Regions from separate parts of the Leifsonia sp. Ger2509 genome, predicted to be linked through region 1. Evidence: predicted binding sites of a transcription regulator. Region 1 holds the regulator's gene; the other holds the start of a gene.
The links. Region 1 encodes LexA, which represses DNA repair genes until DNA is damaged. Its sites were predicted from a motif close to TCGAACANNTGTTCGA; they were not measured.

Region 1 (6,799 bases):
ACGGGATCGCCGTAGTTCGTCTCGGAGCCCGCTTCGCCCTGGGTGAGTCGCACGGCCTTGCCGTCCGCGACGTCGACCGCCGGGAGCAGCACGAGGCGGGGGGTGGTGGTGAAGTCGCTCATCTGATCACTTTCATGAATCGCGGGCCGGGCGAAGCGTGCCGAGCCAGTTGTGGAGGAGGCGGATGCCCGCGGCCCCCGACTTCTCGGGGTGGAACTGCGTTGCGCTCAGCGGGCCGTTCTCGACAGCAGCGATGAACCGGGATCCGTGTTCGCTCCAGGTGACGCGCGGCGCAGGGAACGGCGGCATCACGTCGAGAGTCCACTGCTGGGCCGCGTACGAGTGCACGAAGTAGAAGCGCTCGTTCTGAATGCCTTCGAACAGTGCGGAGTCCCCGGGCGCGTCGACAGTGTTCCAGCCCATGTGCGGCAGGATCTCGGCATCGAGGATGTCGACCTCGCCCGGCCATTCGCCGAGGCCCGGCGTATCGTTGCCGCGCTCGACTCCGTGGTCGAACAGGATCTGCATGCCGACGCAGATCCCGAGCACAGGCCGGCCGCCGGCGAGGCGACGGTCGATGATCTCGTCGCCGTGGGAGGCGCGCAACGCCTCCGCGACCGCCTTGAACGCGCCGACGCCCGGGACGACGAGGCCGTCGGCGGCCATGGCCTTCGCACGGTCACCGGTCAGTTCGACGTCGGCACCCGCTGCCTCGAGCGCCTTGGCGGCCGAGTGGACGTTTCCGGTGCCGTAGTCGAAGACGACGACCGACGGTCGCGTCACAGGGCACCCTTCGTCGAGGGGATTCCGGACACGAGAGGGTCGAGCGCCTTCGCCTGACGGAACGCTCGCGCGAACGCCTTGAACTCGGCCTCGGCGATGTGGTGCGGGTCGCGGCCGCTGAGGACGGTGATGTGCGTGGTCAGTCCCGCGTTGAACGTGATGGCCTCAAAGACGTGGCGCACCATCGAACCGGTGAAGTGCCCGCCGATGAGGTGGTATTCGAATCCGGCGGGCTCGCCGGTGTGCACGAGGTACGGGCGGCCGGAGATGTCGACCACGGCCTGCACGAGTGCTTCATCGAGAGGCACCAGGGCATCGCCGAACCGCGAGATCCCGGACTTGTCACCGAGCGCCGACCGGATGGCCTGGCCGAGCACGATGCCGATGTCCTCGACCGTGTGGTGCACGTCGATCTCGACGTCGCCGCTGGCGCGCACCTTCAGGTCGGTGAGCGAGTGCTTCGCGAACGCGGTCAGCAGGTGGTCGAAGAAGGGCACGGACGACTGGACGTCGGCGATGCCCTTCCCGTCGAGATCGATGCTGAGCTGGATGCTCGACTCGCTCGTCTCGCGCTGGATCGTGGCCGTGCGATTGGTCATGACTGCGAGTTTACTGTCGACGCGGGAACGCCTTCGTCCGTGTGACCGAGTGAGGCGAGAGCCGTCAGGAAGGCGGTCGTCTCAGCCTCCGTGCCCGCCGTGACACGGAGGTGTCCGGGGATTCCGACATCGCGGATGAGGACTCCTTGGGCGAGGAGGGCCTGGAACGTCGCGTGCGGGTCGCTCACGCCGCCGAAGAGCACGAAGTTGCTTCCGCTGCGGTGCGGCTTGTAGCCGAGCGCCGCGAGTTCTGTCACGAGACGGTCGCGCTGCGCCGAGATCTCGCCGACCATGGCGAGCATCTCGCCCGAGTGGGCGAGAGCTGCGATCGCGGCCGCCTGGGTCAGCGCGGACAGGTGGTAGGGAAGACGCACGAGCCGGAGGGCGTCCGTGACCGCCGGGTCTGCGGCGAGATACCCGACTCGGGCGCCGGCGAAGGCGAAGGCCTTGCTCATCGTGCGCGACACGATCAGGCGCTCGCGCCCGGGCAGCAGCGTGAGCGCTGACGGGCTGCCGGAGGGCATGAACTCGGCGTACGCCTCGTCGACCACCACGATCCCGCGGGCCGCGTCGTAGATCGCGGCGATCGTCTCCAGCGAAAGCGGTGTGCCCGTGGGGTTGTTCGGGGCGCACAGGATGACGATGTCCGGATCGACGCGGCGGACCTCGGCGACGGCGGTCTCAGCGCTCAGTTCGAAGTCGTCGTCGCGCGGACCCGCGAGCCATTCCGTCCCCGTGCCCCCGGCGAGGATCGAGTACATCGAGTAGGTCGGCGCGAATCCCAGCAGAGAGCGGCCTGGTCCCCCGAACGCCTGCAGGATGTGCTGGATCACCTCGTTCGACCCATTCGCCGCCCAGATCTGGGCGGGTGTCAGGTCGTGCCCGAGATAGCGGGCCAGGCTTTCGCGCAACTCGACGAACTCCCGGTCCGGGTAGCGGTTGACCCCCTTGATCGCCGTGGCGACCGCCGCCACGATATCGGCAGCGACGTCGTCCGGGATCGGATGCGTGTTCTCGTTGACGTTCAGCGCGACCGGAACGGTCTTCTGGGGTGCGCCGTAGGGGGTCTTTCCCCGCAGGTCATCGCGAATAGGCAGATCGGAGAGGGAGGTCACCCACCCAATGCTAATGCGGCTCTAACGGGTGCTCTCTCAGTGCGTTGCGCTGTATTGCGCCGGGATGGCGATGCGCTGCCCCGGCGTCACGACGGCCGACTGAAGCTGGTTGAGCGAAACGATGTCGGCGATCACGTCGCGCGGGTCGGCGCTCGGTGCGACCTTCTCCGCGATGCTCCACAGCGACTGGCCGGAGTGGACCGTCACGTAGGAGAACTGCGTGTGGGTGGTCGACCCGGTCGCGATCGCTCCACCGCCGTTGACGGCGAAGAGGAAGGCGCCGATGACGAGCGGCACGGCCGCGAGCGACGTGATCACGACGCGTCCACGTCGGGTCAGCCTGAGGTGCGTGGTCGCTGCGCCGGCGGGGCGGGATGTTGCACCGGCGAAATGCGTCGGCATCTGGATCGCTGCAGTCATGGCCTGTCCTCCTGGGAGTATTCGCATCCGGCACTCGGCCGGGAGGGCCGGATGCGAAGCTATGTTCCGAATATATCTTCGAATGTTCGAAACTTCAACCACTCCGCAGACGCCGATTATGGAACGAATATCGCAACACACTCGAACACATGTTTGTTTCAGCGCTGCATCGTGGATACAGTTTCGATTGTCTGGAGTTCACTCAACCAGGCACCACCGACATTCGTTCCGGCGCAGCCTCCGGAACGGACGCGGAGGCGGTCACGAAGGGACGGGGAAGTGACGAACGACACCGGAGCAGGGCGGGAACGCGGCGGCACCCGCCGTCGCAAGAACCTGAGCGAGAAGCAGCTCGCCATCCTCGACGTGATCGCGCGCTCCGTGAGCCAGCGCGGCTATCCGCCGAGCATGCGAGAGATCGGCGACGCCGTCGGCCTGTCCTCCCTCTCGAGCGTGACGCACCAGCTCAACCAGCTGGAGCTGAGCGGCTACCTCCGTCGTGATCAGAACCGGCCCCGCGCACTCGAGATCCTGATCGACCTGCCGTCCACCGCATCCGAGAGCCTCGACTACGAGAACCAGACCCCGGTCGGCGACGCGGCCATGGTCCCTCTTGTCGGTCGCATCGCGGCGGGCGTGCCGATCACGGCTGACCAGCAGGTCGAAGAGGTCTTCCCGCTCCCCCGCCAGCTCGTCGGCAACGGCGATCTCTTCATGCTCAAGGTCGTCGGCGAGTCGATGATCGACGCGGCCATCTGCGACGGCGACTGGGTGGTCGTGCGGCAGCAGAAGACGGCGGAGAACGGCGACATCGTAGCGGCCATGCTCGACAGCGAAGCCACGGTCAAAGTCTTCCGCCAGCGGGACGGGCACACCTGGCTGCTTCCCCGCAATTCGAACTTCGAGCCGATCCTGGGCGACTTCGCCGAGGTGCTCGGCAAAGTGGTGGCGGTCCTCCGAGCCGTCTGAGCATCCGGCGCTGCGCCGCGTCAGGGGCCGGGCGCTGAAACGATGCCCGAGTCGTAGGCGAAGACGACCACCTGCGCCCGGTCGCGCGCATCCAGCTTCGCCATCGCGCGCGAGACGTGGGTCTTGGCCGTCGCCGGGCTGATGAACAGCCGCACACCGATCTCCGCGTTGCTCAGGCCCGACGCCACCAGCGCGACGATCTCGCGTTCCCGCTCGGTGAGCCGGGCGAGCTTCTCCTCGATGGCCTCGTCCCGGCGCGGAACGGTCGCGAACCGGGCGATCAGCCGGCCCGTGACACTCGGCGCGAGCAGGGACTCCCCCGACGCGACGACCCGCACCGCGCGCCGCAGGTCGTCCGGCTCCAGATCCTTCAGAAGGAATCCGCTCGCACCGGCGCGAAGCGCGGCGAAGACGGTCTCGTCCAGTTCATAGGTCGTGACCACGAGCACCCGGGTGTCGGGGAGCGAAGGATCGCCGACCACGGATGCGGTGGCCGCAATCCCGTCGAGCCGCGGCATCCGCACATCCATCACGATCACGTCGGGCCGCGTCCGGCGTGCCAGGTCGACCGCTTCGAGGCCGTCCGCCGCCTCGCCCACGACCTCGATGTCATCGGAGCGATCGAGGATCGCGCGGAATCCCTCGCGGATGAGCGCCTGGTCGTCGGCGAGCAGGACGCGGATCATGCCGGCTCCTCGATCGGCAGCACCGCGGACACGAGGAAGCCGCCGAGCGGAGACGTGCCGGTCTCGAGCATTCCACCCGCCGAATACGCCCGTTCGCGCATCCCCACGAGTCCGAGACCGTGCCCCGGGACGCCCGCGGAGGCGCCGCGCCCGTCGTCCTCCACCGTCACCTGGAGCGCCCGGGCATCCGGATCCGCGCGCACCGTGACGCGTACCGTGGTCGCGGCCGCGTGCCGAACGACGTTGGTGACGGCCTCCTGCACGATGCGGTACGCGGTCAGTTCGGCGAAAGGGGTGAGCTCGGCGCCGTCAACGGCAACGCGCGATTCGACGGCGAGCCCGGAGGACTCGAGTTCCGCGAGGAGCTCGGGCAGTTCGTCGAGTCCCGGCTGCGGAGCGGTCTCGACACCCAGAGCGGGATCGCGCCGGAGCAGTTCGAGTGTGCGACGAAGCTCCGGGATCGCCTGGCGCGACAGCCCGCGCACCCTCATCATCGCCGTGCGGGCCGTATCCGGATGTTCGTCGAACGCATCGAGCGCGACGCCCGCCTGCACCGAGATGACGGAGATGGTGTGCGCCAGCACGTCGTGGAGTTCCCGGGCCATTCCGAGCCGTTCCTCGGTGAGCTGTTCGCGCATCCGTGCCTCCGCCTCGCTCGCTGCGGCGGCGACGCTCAGTTCGTTGTTGCGGCGAACCTGCGCCGCGGTCGCACCCAGCACCACCATGACCGCCATCCCCAGCGCAGGGCCGGTGATGGCGAACGAGAACCAGGGGACGGGATGCGGCGGGAGTGACGGGATGATCATCCAGGCGACGATGAAGCCTGACGCGACGATGATGGAGCGCCACGTCGACCGGCCGTAGGCGCCGATCGCGTACGACGTCACGAAGAGGACGAGTGCCGGTGATGCGCCCGGGTACCCGGCGAAATGGTAGGCCGCGACCGCCGCGATCACCACCCACGACGCCAGGACCGGATGCTGTCGCCGGACGACGATCGGCACGCAGGCGACGAGGCCGAGAAGGTACGCACCGGCCCAGAACACCGCCACCGCGGGGTACGTCGTGGCGGATGCGTACGCCAGCTCCGCGTAGATCCCCGCCTCGACGAGGACGAGCACCACCACCGCGATCAGCAGGTCCACCTGGAACGCGGTGATGCGGCGTCCGCTGTCGTGCGCCACGGCCGGGCTCGTCACCGTGTCAGCCTATCGGGGCGCGCCATGTCGATCGATGGGAGCTCGCGCGCCGGGTCCGCCGTCGCTGGGCGCCGGGTGCGGAGCCGGAAGAGGCGTGGCCGACGGTAGGCGAGGAACGCCAGGCCCGACAGCCCCGCCGTCCACGCGACCAGGATCGCGATACTCGTCGCGTCCGGGAGGCTCCCGCCCGCGATCTTCCAGCCCAGGTCCGCAAGCCGGTAGGTCGGCATCCACAGGGCGACATCGCGCATCCCCGACGGCAGGACCGCCGGCGGCACCCACAGGCCCCCGAGCGCGGACATGGCCATGTAGAGCCCGTAGCTGAGTGGGTAGGCCAGATCGGAACCGACGAGGAATCCGATCGCGATGCCGAGTGCGGCGAACGTGGTGCTGCCCAGCCACAGGGCTGCGACGAGCGAGATCCATTGCCCCGGCGACAGGGCGACACCTTTCGCCACGGCCGCCGTGACGCAGACGAGCACGATCGCGGGCAACGCGGTCAGCACGCTGGCGACGACCTTCGAGCCCAGCACTGTCGCGCCCGAGATGGGCATCGAGCGCAGCTGCTGCAGCCATTCGGTCTGGCGCTCCTCCGCGATCCGCGGACCCGTTGTCGAGAGCACGGCCCAGATCGCACCGTATGCCGCCATCGCCACCATGATCTCGACCGTGCCCGGCAACTGGCCGGGAGGGATCGGACCGCCGCCGAACAGCGTGGCGAAGAGGAGATAGAAGCCGACCGGTGCGGCAACCGCCAGCGCGAGGTATTTCGGGTCGCGCAGCATCCGGACGGTTTCGAGACGCAGCAGCGAGCGGGTCATGATGCCTCCTGGGTGAGGGTGAGGAAGGATTCGTCGAGGCTGGGCGGACTCACTTCGAGGGAACGCCAGTCGAGTCCGCACGCTGCGAGGGCGCGGACGGTCGCGTCGGAATCGTTGGTTCGGAGAGCGAAGCGCTCCCCCGCGCCCGCCACATCGACGACTCCGGACAGCGCGCCGAGCCGACCGTGCGGGTCTGGCGCGTCCGGC
Region 2 (6,799 bases), 430 kb from region 1:
TCGCCGAGCTCGACGTCGAGTTCTTTGTCGACCACCCAGCTGCGCACACCCCGGATCCGGCCGCCGCGCACGATGAACTGCTGCACGGCGGCGGCGAGCTCGTCGTGGGCGATTCCGAAGAAGTCGGCGTCGACACCCTCGGGCAGGACGACTGCCGTCTTCGACATCGCGGCCTCGAGGGCCTGGATGGCGTCTCGGTGGCGTGCAGCGGATTCGTAGTCCTGGGTGCTTGCCGCCGCCTTCATCTGCTCGGTCAGGGCGCGGATGTATCGCGTGTCGTTTCCGGCCATGAAGGACACGAAGTCCTCGGCGATCGCGCGATGCTCGTCTTTGCTCACCCGCCCGACGCACGGGGCTGCGCACTTGCCGATGTCGCCCAGCAGGCACGGTCGGCCGGTGAGCTCCGCCCGGCGGTACACGCCGTCAGAGCAGCTGCGCATCGGGAACGCCTTGAGCATGAGGTCGACGGTGTCACGGATCGCCCAGACCTTCGTGTACGGACCGAAGTAGCGGGCGTCCTTGATGTTGCGGTTGCGCGTCACGGTGACACGCGGCACATCTTCTCCGAGGGTCACCGCGAGGTACGGGTACGTCTTGTCGTCCCGGAACTGCACGTTGAACGGCGGGTTGAACTCTTTGATCCAGGTGTATTCGAGTTGCAGCGCCTCGAACTCGGTGGCGACGACGGTCCACTCGACGGATGCGGCGGTGGTGACCATCTTGCGAGTGCGGTCGTGCAGATTGCGCAGCGGAGCGAAATAGTTGCTCAGCCGGGCGCGCAGGTTCTTCGCTTTGCCGACGTAGAGAACGCGCCGGTTCGCGTCGCGGAAGCGGTATACACCCGGCTGCGTCGGGATCTCACCGGCCTTCGGCCGGTAGCTGACGGTATCGGCCACGCCGGTACCTACGCAGCGCCCTTGGCGCGCTCGATCGCCGGAAGGATCTCTTTCAGGAAGATGCCGGTGTGGCTCCCCGGTGTCTCGGCGACCTGCTCCGGAGTGCCGGTGGCGATGACCTGGCCGCCGCCCGCGCCGCCCTCGGGACCGAGGTCGATCACCCAGTCGGCCGACTTGATCACGTCGAGGTTGTGCTCGATCACGATGACGGTGTTCCCCTTGTCGAGGAGGCCGTTGAGCACGAGCAGGAGTTTGCGCACGTCTTCGAAGTGGAGGCCGGTCGTGGGCTCGTCGAGCACGTATACGCTCCGGCCGTTCGAGCGCCGCTGCAGCTCGGTCGCGAGCTTGACACGCTGCGCTTCGCCGCCTGACAGGGTCGTCGCGCTCTGCCCGAGTCGCACGTAACCGAGGCCGACATCGACGAGCGTCTGGAGGTAGCGGTGGATCGCCGAGATGGGCCGGAAGAACTCGGCTGCCTCGGTGATCGGCATGTCGAGGACTTCCGCGATGTTCTTGCCCTTGTAGTGCACCGAGAGGGTGTCGCGGTTGTAGCGCGCTCCCCCACAGACTTCGCACGCGACGTACACGTCGGGGAGGAAGTTCATCTCGATCTTGATCGTGCCGTCGCCGGAGCAGGCCTCGCAGCGGCCGCCCTTGACGTTGAACGAGAAGCGGCCGGGAAGGTAGCCGCGTGCCTTCGCCTCGAGCGTTTCCGAGAAGAGGGTGCGGATGCGGTCGAAGACTCCGGTGTACGTGGCCGGGTTCGACCGGGGGGTGCGCCCGATGGGCGCCTGGTCGACGTGGATGACCTTGTCGAGATTGTCGAGCCCGGTGACCTTGCCGTGCTTGCCGGGGAGCTTGCGAGCCCCGTTGAGCCGGTTGGCGAGCACCCGGTAGAGGATGTCGTTCACCAGCGACGATTTGCCCGATCCGCTCACTCCCGTGACGGCGATGAACGTGCCGAGCGGAAAGTCGACCGTCACCTTCTTCAGGTTGTTCGCCTCCGCTCCGACCACCGTGATCATCCGGTCGCGGTCGATCGGGCGCCGGGTGGTCGGCGTCTCGATCTCTTTGCGGCCGGCGAGGTAGTCGCCGGTCAGCGATCGCGTGTTCGCCAGGAGCTCGTCGTACGACCCGGAGTGGATCACGTGGCCGCCGTTGACACCCGCGCCAGGCCCGATGTCGACGATCCAGTCGGCCGTGCGGATGGTGTCCTCGTCGTGCTCGACCACGATCAGTGTGTTGCCGAGATCACGGAGCGCGACGAGCGTCTCGATGAGACGTCGGTTGTCGCGCTGGTGCAGGCCGATGCTCGGCTCGTCGAGCACGTACAGGACGCCGGTGAGACCCGATCCGATCTGGGTGGCCAGACGGATGCGCTGCGCCTCGCCCCCGGAGAGCGTCGCGGCCGCGCGCGACAGGTTCAGGTAGTTGAGGCCGACCTGGATGAGGAAGTCAAGCCGGACCTTGATCTCGCGCAGCACCTGCGCGGCGATCGTCGTCTCGCGGTCGGTGAGGTGGAGTTTGTCCATGAACGAACGTGCGTCGGTGAGGCTCAGCTCGGACGCGTCAGCGATGCTCGCGCCGTGGATGAGGACTGCGAGGACCTCCGGTTTGAGCCGCTTGCCGTTGCATACGGGACACGGGACTTCGCGCAGGTATTCCGCCCAGCGCGCGCGCTGGGTGTCGGTGTCGGCCTGGATGTACTGGCGTTCGATGTATGGCACGACGCCTTCGAACCCGGAGGTGTAGCTCATCTCGCGGCCGTAGCGGTTCTTCCACCGCACCTTCACTTCGAAGTTGTCTCCGCGCATCACGGCGTTGCGGACGTCTTCGCTCAGATCGCGCCACGGTGTGTTCAGCGAGAAACCGAGGTCGCGTGCCAGACCATCGAGGAGTTTCTCGTAATAGTTGAAGAGTCCCTTGCCCTGGGTCGTCCAGGGGACGATGACGCCCTCGGCGATGCTGAGGTCGTCATCGGCGAGCAGCAGTGCCTCGTCGACCGACATGCGTGTACCGAGACCGGAGCATTCCGGGCAGGCGCCGAACGGGGCGTTGAACGAGAACGTGCGCGGCTCGATCTCGGTGAGCTGGATGGCGTGTCCGTTGGGGCAGGAGAGCTTCTCGCTGAACGAACGCCAGGCGGCGGGCCCCTCGAGGTCGACGAAGTTGACCTGCACGAGACCGTCCGTGAGGCGCAAAGCGGTCTCGAGGGAGTCGGTCAGGCGGCTCAGGATGTCGGGGCCGGCGACCAGACGGTCGACCACGACCGAGATGTCGTGCTTGTACTGCTTCTTCAGCGTGGGCGGGTCGCTGAGCTGGATCTGCTCGCCGTCGACGAGCGCACGCGAGTAGCCACCTGCTGCGAGCTCCTTGAACAGGTCGACGAACTCGCCCTTCTTCTGCGAGACGACGGGACTGAGGATCTGGTACCGCGTGCCGGTCTCGAGTTCCATGAGCTGATCGGCGATCTGCTGAACGGTCTGGCGCTGGATCGGCTCACCGCACACGGGACAGTGCGGCACGCCGATGCGCGCCCACAGCAGCCGCATGTAGTCGTAGATCTCCGTGATGGTGCCGACGGTCGACCGGGGGTTGCGGTTGGTCGACTTCTGGTCGATGGAGACGGCCGGGCTCAGCCCCTCGATGAAGTCGACGTCGGGGCGATCGACCTGTCCGAGGAACTGTCGCGCGTATGCGGAGAGCGACTCGACATAGCGGCGCTGGCCCTCTGCGAAGATCGTGTCGAAGGCGAGCGACGACTTGCCCGAGCCCGAAAGACCCGTGAAGACGACGAGCGAATCCCTCGGAATCTCGAGGTCGACGTTGTGCAGATTGTGCACTCGTGCGCCCCGCACGCTGAGGTGGGATCCGGTCACCTGGTTGATACTCACTCGATCAATTCTCCGCTATTCGTGAAGCGGGACGGCCCGCGTTCGCTCTCGGCGACAGTCGCCCTGCCGGTGCGGCCCGCCCCCGCCGCATCGGTTCGAACATATCTTCGATTGTAGCGCTCCCTTGTGGCGCTGCGCGTCTGTACGCGGCGAGTCTAAGTCACCCCTCTGACATCCGGCCGATCAGGGCCGTCGTTCCCGCAGGAGGGGGCCGAGGAGCACGAGCGCGAGCGCGACCAGCGCCCCCGCGGCGACCACGGCGATCGCGGGCAGCGAGCCACCGGCCGTGCTCGCAGCGGCGACCCAGAGTGCCGCAGCGATGAACAACTGGAACGGGACCTGGATCGCGACGAACCGGACAACGGATGGCGCCATCGCCTTCAGTTGGACGCGGGTACGGGGCGACGAGACGAGCATCCAGGACGCGAGGACGTGGGCGGCGTGCACCCCGGCGACGAGCACGTACGGGTGCCAGTCCAGAGGGTCGGGGTGCCGCGTGAGCACCGTGCCGGCCAGAACCACGAGCATCACCCATGCCGTCATCCAGCGGGGCATGACGACGGCTGCTGCGGCGAGCACGATCACTACGCCGCTCCAGAACGCGGAGGTCCCTTCGACGATCCCGAGTGTCGCGGCGAGGAGGAAGAAGAGGCCACGCAGAGTCCACGCGGGAACGTGGAGGCCGATCTCCGGTTCTCCGTCCGGTTGGCGGACAGTCGGGCGCCCGGCCCCCGTCGGGTCGGCGCTCATCGGATCCGCCTCGGCCGGCTCAGGATGCGCAGCAGGGCTTCTCGGTCGGGCCGGTCGGCCGAACGCTGCCAGCGGACGACGTCGATCCCCGCAGCGCCCAGTCGGTGCAGCCGCTCCTCGCGTTCCATCATCACGATGCGGAACGCGACCAGCTCGCGGCGGATCAGCCCGGTCGTCACCGGGTCGGGGAGGGAGTCGACACCGATGACGCGATGTCCGGATGCTCTCCAGAGGAGGGCGAGATGCGCGGCCTCGTCGTCGAGGAAGGTCGAGAAGACCACGATCTCCGCGCCGGGGACGACCTGGGGAGCGCGCACGCGGTCGGAGGCGTAGCCGGACGGGCGGGTCCGGGCGATCGCGTCGAGCACCCGGTAGAGATGGCGCGCTCCCGCGCCCGGCCGAAGGGCACGGGTTCCCGTGGCGAGGTCGTGGAAACCGACCCGGTCACCCGCGCGGACGTAGCCTGCCGCCAGGGAGCTCGCACCCTCTCTGGCGAGGTCCAGGGAGCTGATCCCCCTGTTGCGCGGTGCACCGCTGCTCCATTCGGCCACGCCGTCCGTCACGTCGTCCCTGCTGTCCAGGACGATCAGGATGGCCGCATCCGAGGTCGCCGTCGTCCGCCGCACATACAGCTCGCCCGGTGCCTGCGCCCGTCGTGCCGTCGCTCTCCAGTCGATCCGGCGCATCCGGTCGCCGCTGGTGAACCGATCGATGTCGCGGAATTCGCCGCCGTCGCCCGGACGCGAGGAGGTGTGCGGCCCAGTGAGCCCAGTGAGGCGTTCCGGCAACGGCAGGCTCCTGGGGGCTGTGTACGGAGGCTCGACGACACGTTCGGAGAACAGCGGCAGGGTCGGATCGGACAGGAACGATGCATCGGCGCCGACCAGCCGGTACCGGGTCTCGACGAATCGCTGAGGACCGGAGTGGATGACCGCGATCGTCCCCGGAAGTGCGGCCGCAGTGTCCGGTGCCACGATGTAGTCGCGCTGTGAGGACCCGAGAGTCCGCAGGCGCACGTGCACGGCGTCGAGGCGCGCGGCGGCCGTGACTCCGACCGTGTAGTCGAGTGTCGTCCGATCGGTTCCGCGTCTCGTGGTCGACGTGAACGAGGAGAGAGTGCGGGATGCGGGGCGTCGGTCCCAGGCGACCGCTGCGGCGAGGGCGAGCGGGAGGCCGACCAGGGCGAGCTCGACGTTCGAGACGGCCAGGGCCATCCCGATGCAGAGCAGTGCGACGACGACGCCGGCGGTCACGGATGCGCTCATCGACCACCCGTGACTGGACGCGCTCGGCGGGGGGTCGGATGCGGTGGATGCGGTGCCGGGAGCGTGCTCGTCCACGATCAGTCCGCGACGGATCCGGGGGTGCGGGTTCCGACGACCGGCGGCCCCGCGACGGTGTTGACGAGTTCGGCCACGATCTGCGTGGCCTGAACTCCCCCGGTCCATGCCTGCACGGTCAGCGACAGCCGGTGGGCCAGCACGGGCACCGCGACCGCCTTCACGTCGTCCGGGATGACGAAGTCACGACCATCCATGACCGCCTTGGCCCGCGCCACGAGGAGCAGGCTCTGCGATCCACGGGGGGATGCTCCGACCTGGACGGACCGATGGTGGCGGGTCGCGGCCGCGAGGGCGACGCAATAGGCTGCGATGTCCGGGTCGACATCCACGTGCTCCACCCCTGCCTGCATCGCACGGAGCGTCTCAGCGGTCACGACGGGTTCGATCGGGGCACGCTCCTGGTGGCGGGCGATCCGCGCGAGCAGTACGCGGCTCTCGCCGTGCGCATCCGGGTAGCCGACCGCGAGGCGCACCATGAACCGGTCGAGCTGCGCCTCCGGAAGCGCGTAGGTGCCCTCGTACTCGATGGGGTTCGAGGTGGCGATCACGTGGAACGGCACCGGTAGTGGGAAGCTGCGCCCCTCGACAGTCACCTGGCCCTCCGCCATCGCCTCGAGCAGGGCTGACTGGGTCTTCGGCGATGTCCGGTTGATCTCGTCGGCGAGGAAGAGACCCGTGAAGACCGGGCCCGGACGGAACACGAAGTCGGCCTCGGCCGGCGCATAGACGAATGAGCCCGTGATGTCGGCGGGCAGGAGGTCCGGCGTGCATTGGAGACGCCGGAACTCGAGCCCGATCGCCGTTGCGAGACTGCGGGCGGCCAGGGTCTTGCCGAGTCCGGGTACGTCCTCGAAGAGCACGTGACCACCAGCGAGGATGGTCGCCAGGGCCAGCTCCAGCGGCTCGCGCATTCCGA

Region 2: the regulator LexA is predicted to act here: its motif matches at 3,886-3,901, upstream of uvrA (excinuclease ABC subunit UvrA).

Annotation. Positions count from the first base shown of each region.
Region 1 is NZ_JBUYVB010000003.1:793,106-799,904, forward strand. Features, by position in the region: gene priA (bifunctional 1-(5-phosphoribosyl)-5-((5-phosphoribosylamino)methylideneamino)imidazole-4-carboxamide isomerase/phosphoribosylanthranilate isomerase PriA) at 1-122, opposite strand, end outside; gene hisH (imidazole glycerol phosphate synthase subunit HisH) at 133-783, opposite strand; gene hisB (imidazoleglycerol-phosphate dehydratase HisB) at 780-1,382, opposite strand; gene ACV7NN_RS04110 (histidinol-phosphate transaminase) at 1,379-2,497, opposite strand; gene ACV7NN_RS04115 (LysM peptidoglycan-binding domain-containing protein) at 2,534-2,917, opposite strand; gene lexA (transcriptional repressor LexA) at 3,197-3,886, shown strand; gene ACV7NN_RS04125 (response regulator transcription factor) at 3,907-4,572, opposite strand; gene ACV7NN_RS04130 (sensor histidine kinase) at 4,569-5,771, opposite strand; gene ACV7NN_RS04135 (ABC transporter permease) at 5,768-6,592, opposite strand; gene ACV7NN_RS04140 (ABC transporter ATP-binding protein) at 6,589-6,799, opposite strand, start outside.
Region 2 is NZ_JBUYVB010000003.1:359,862-366,660, reverse strand. Features, by position in the region: gene uvrC (excinuclease ABC subunit UvrC) at 1-896, opposite strand, end outside; gene uvrA (excinuclease ABC subunit UvrA) at 905-3,790, opposite strand; gene ACV7NN_RS01980 (hypothetical protein) at 3,974-4,540, opposite strand; gene ACV7NN_RS01975 (DUF58 domain-containing protein) at 4,537-5,880, opposite strand; gene ACV7NN_RS01970 (AAA family ATPase) at 5,883-6,799, opposite strand, start outside.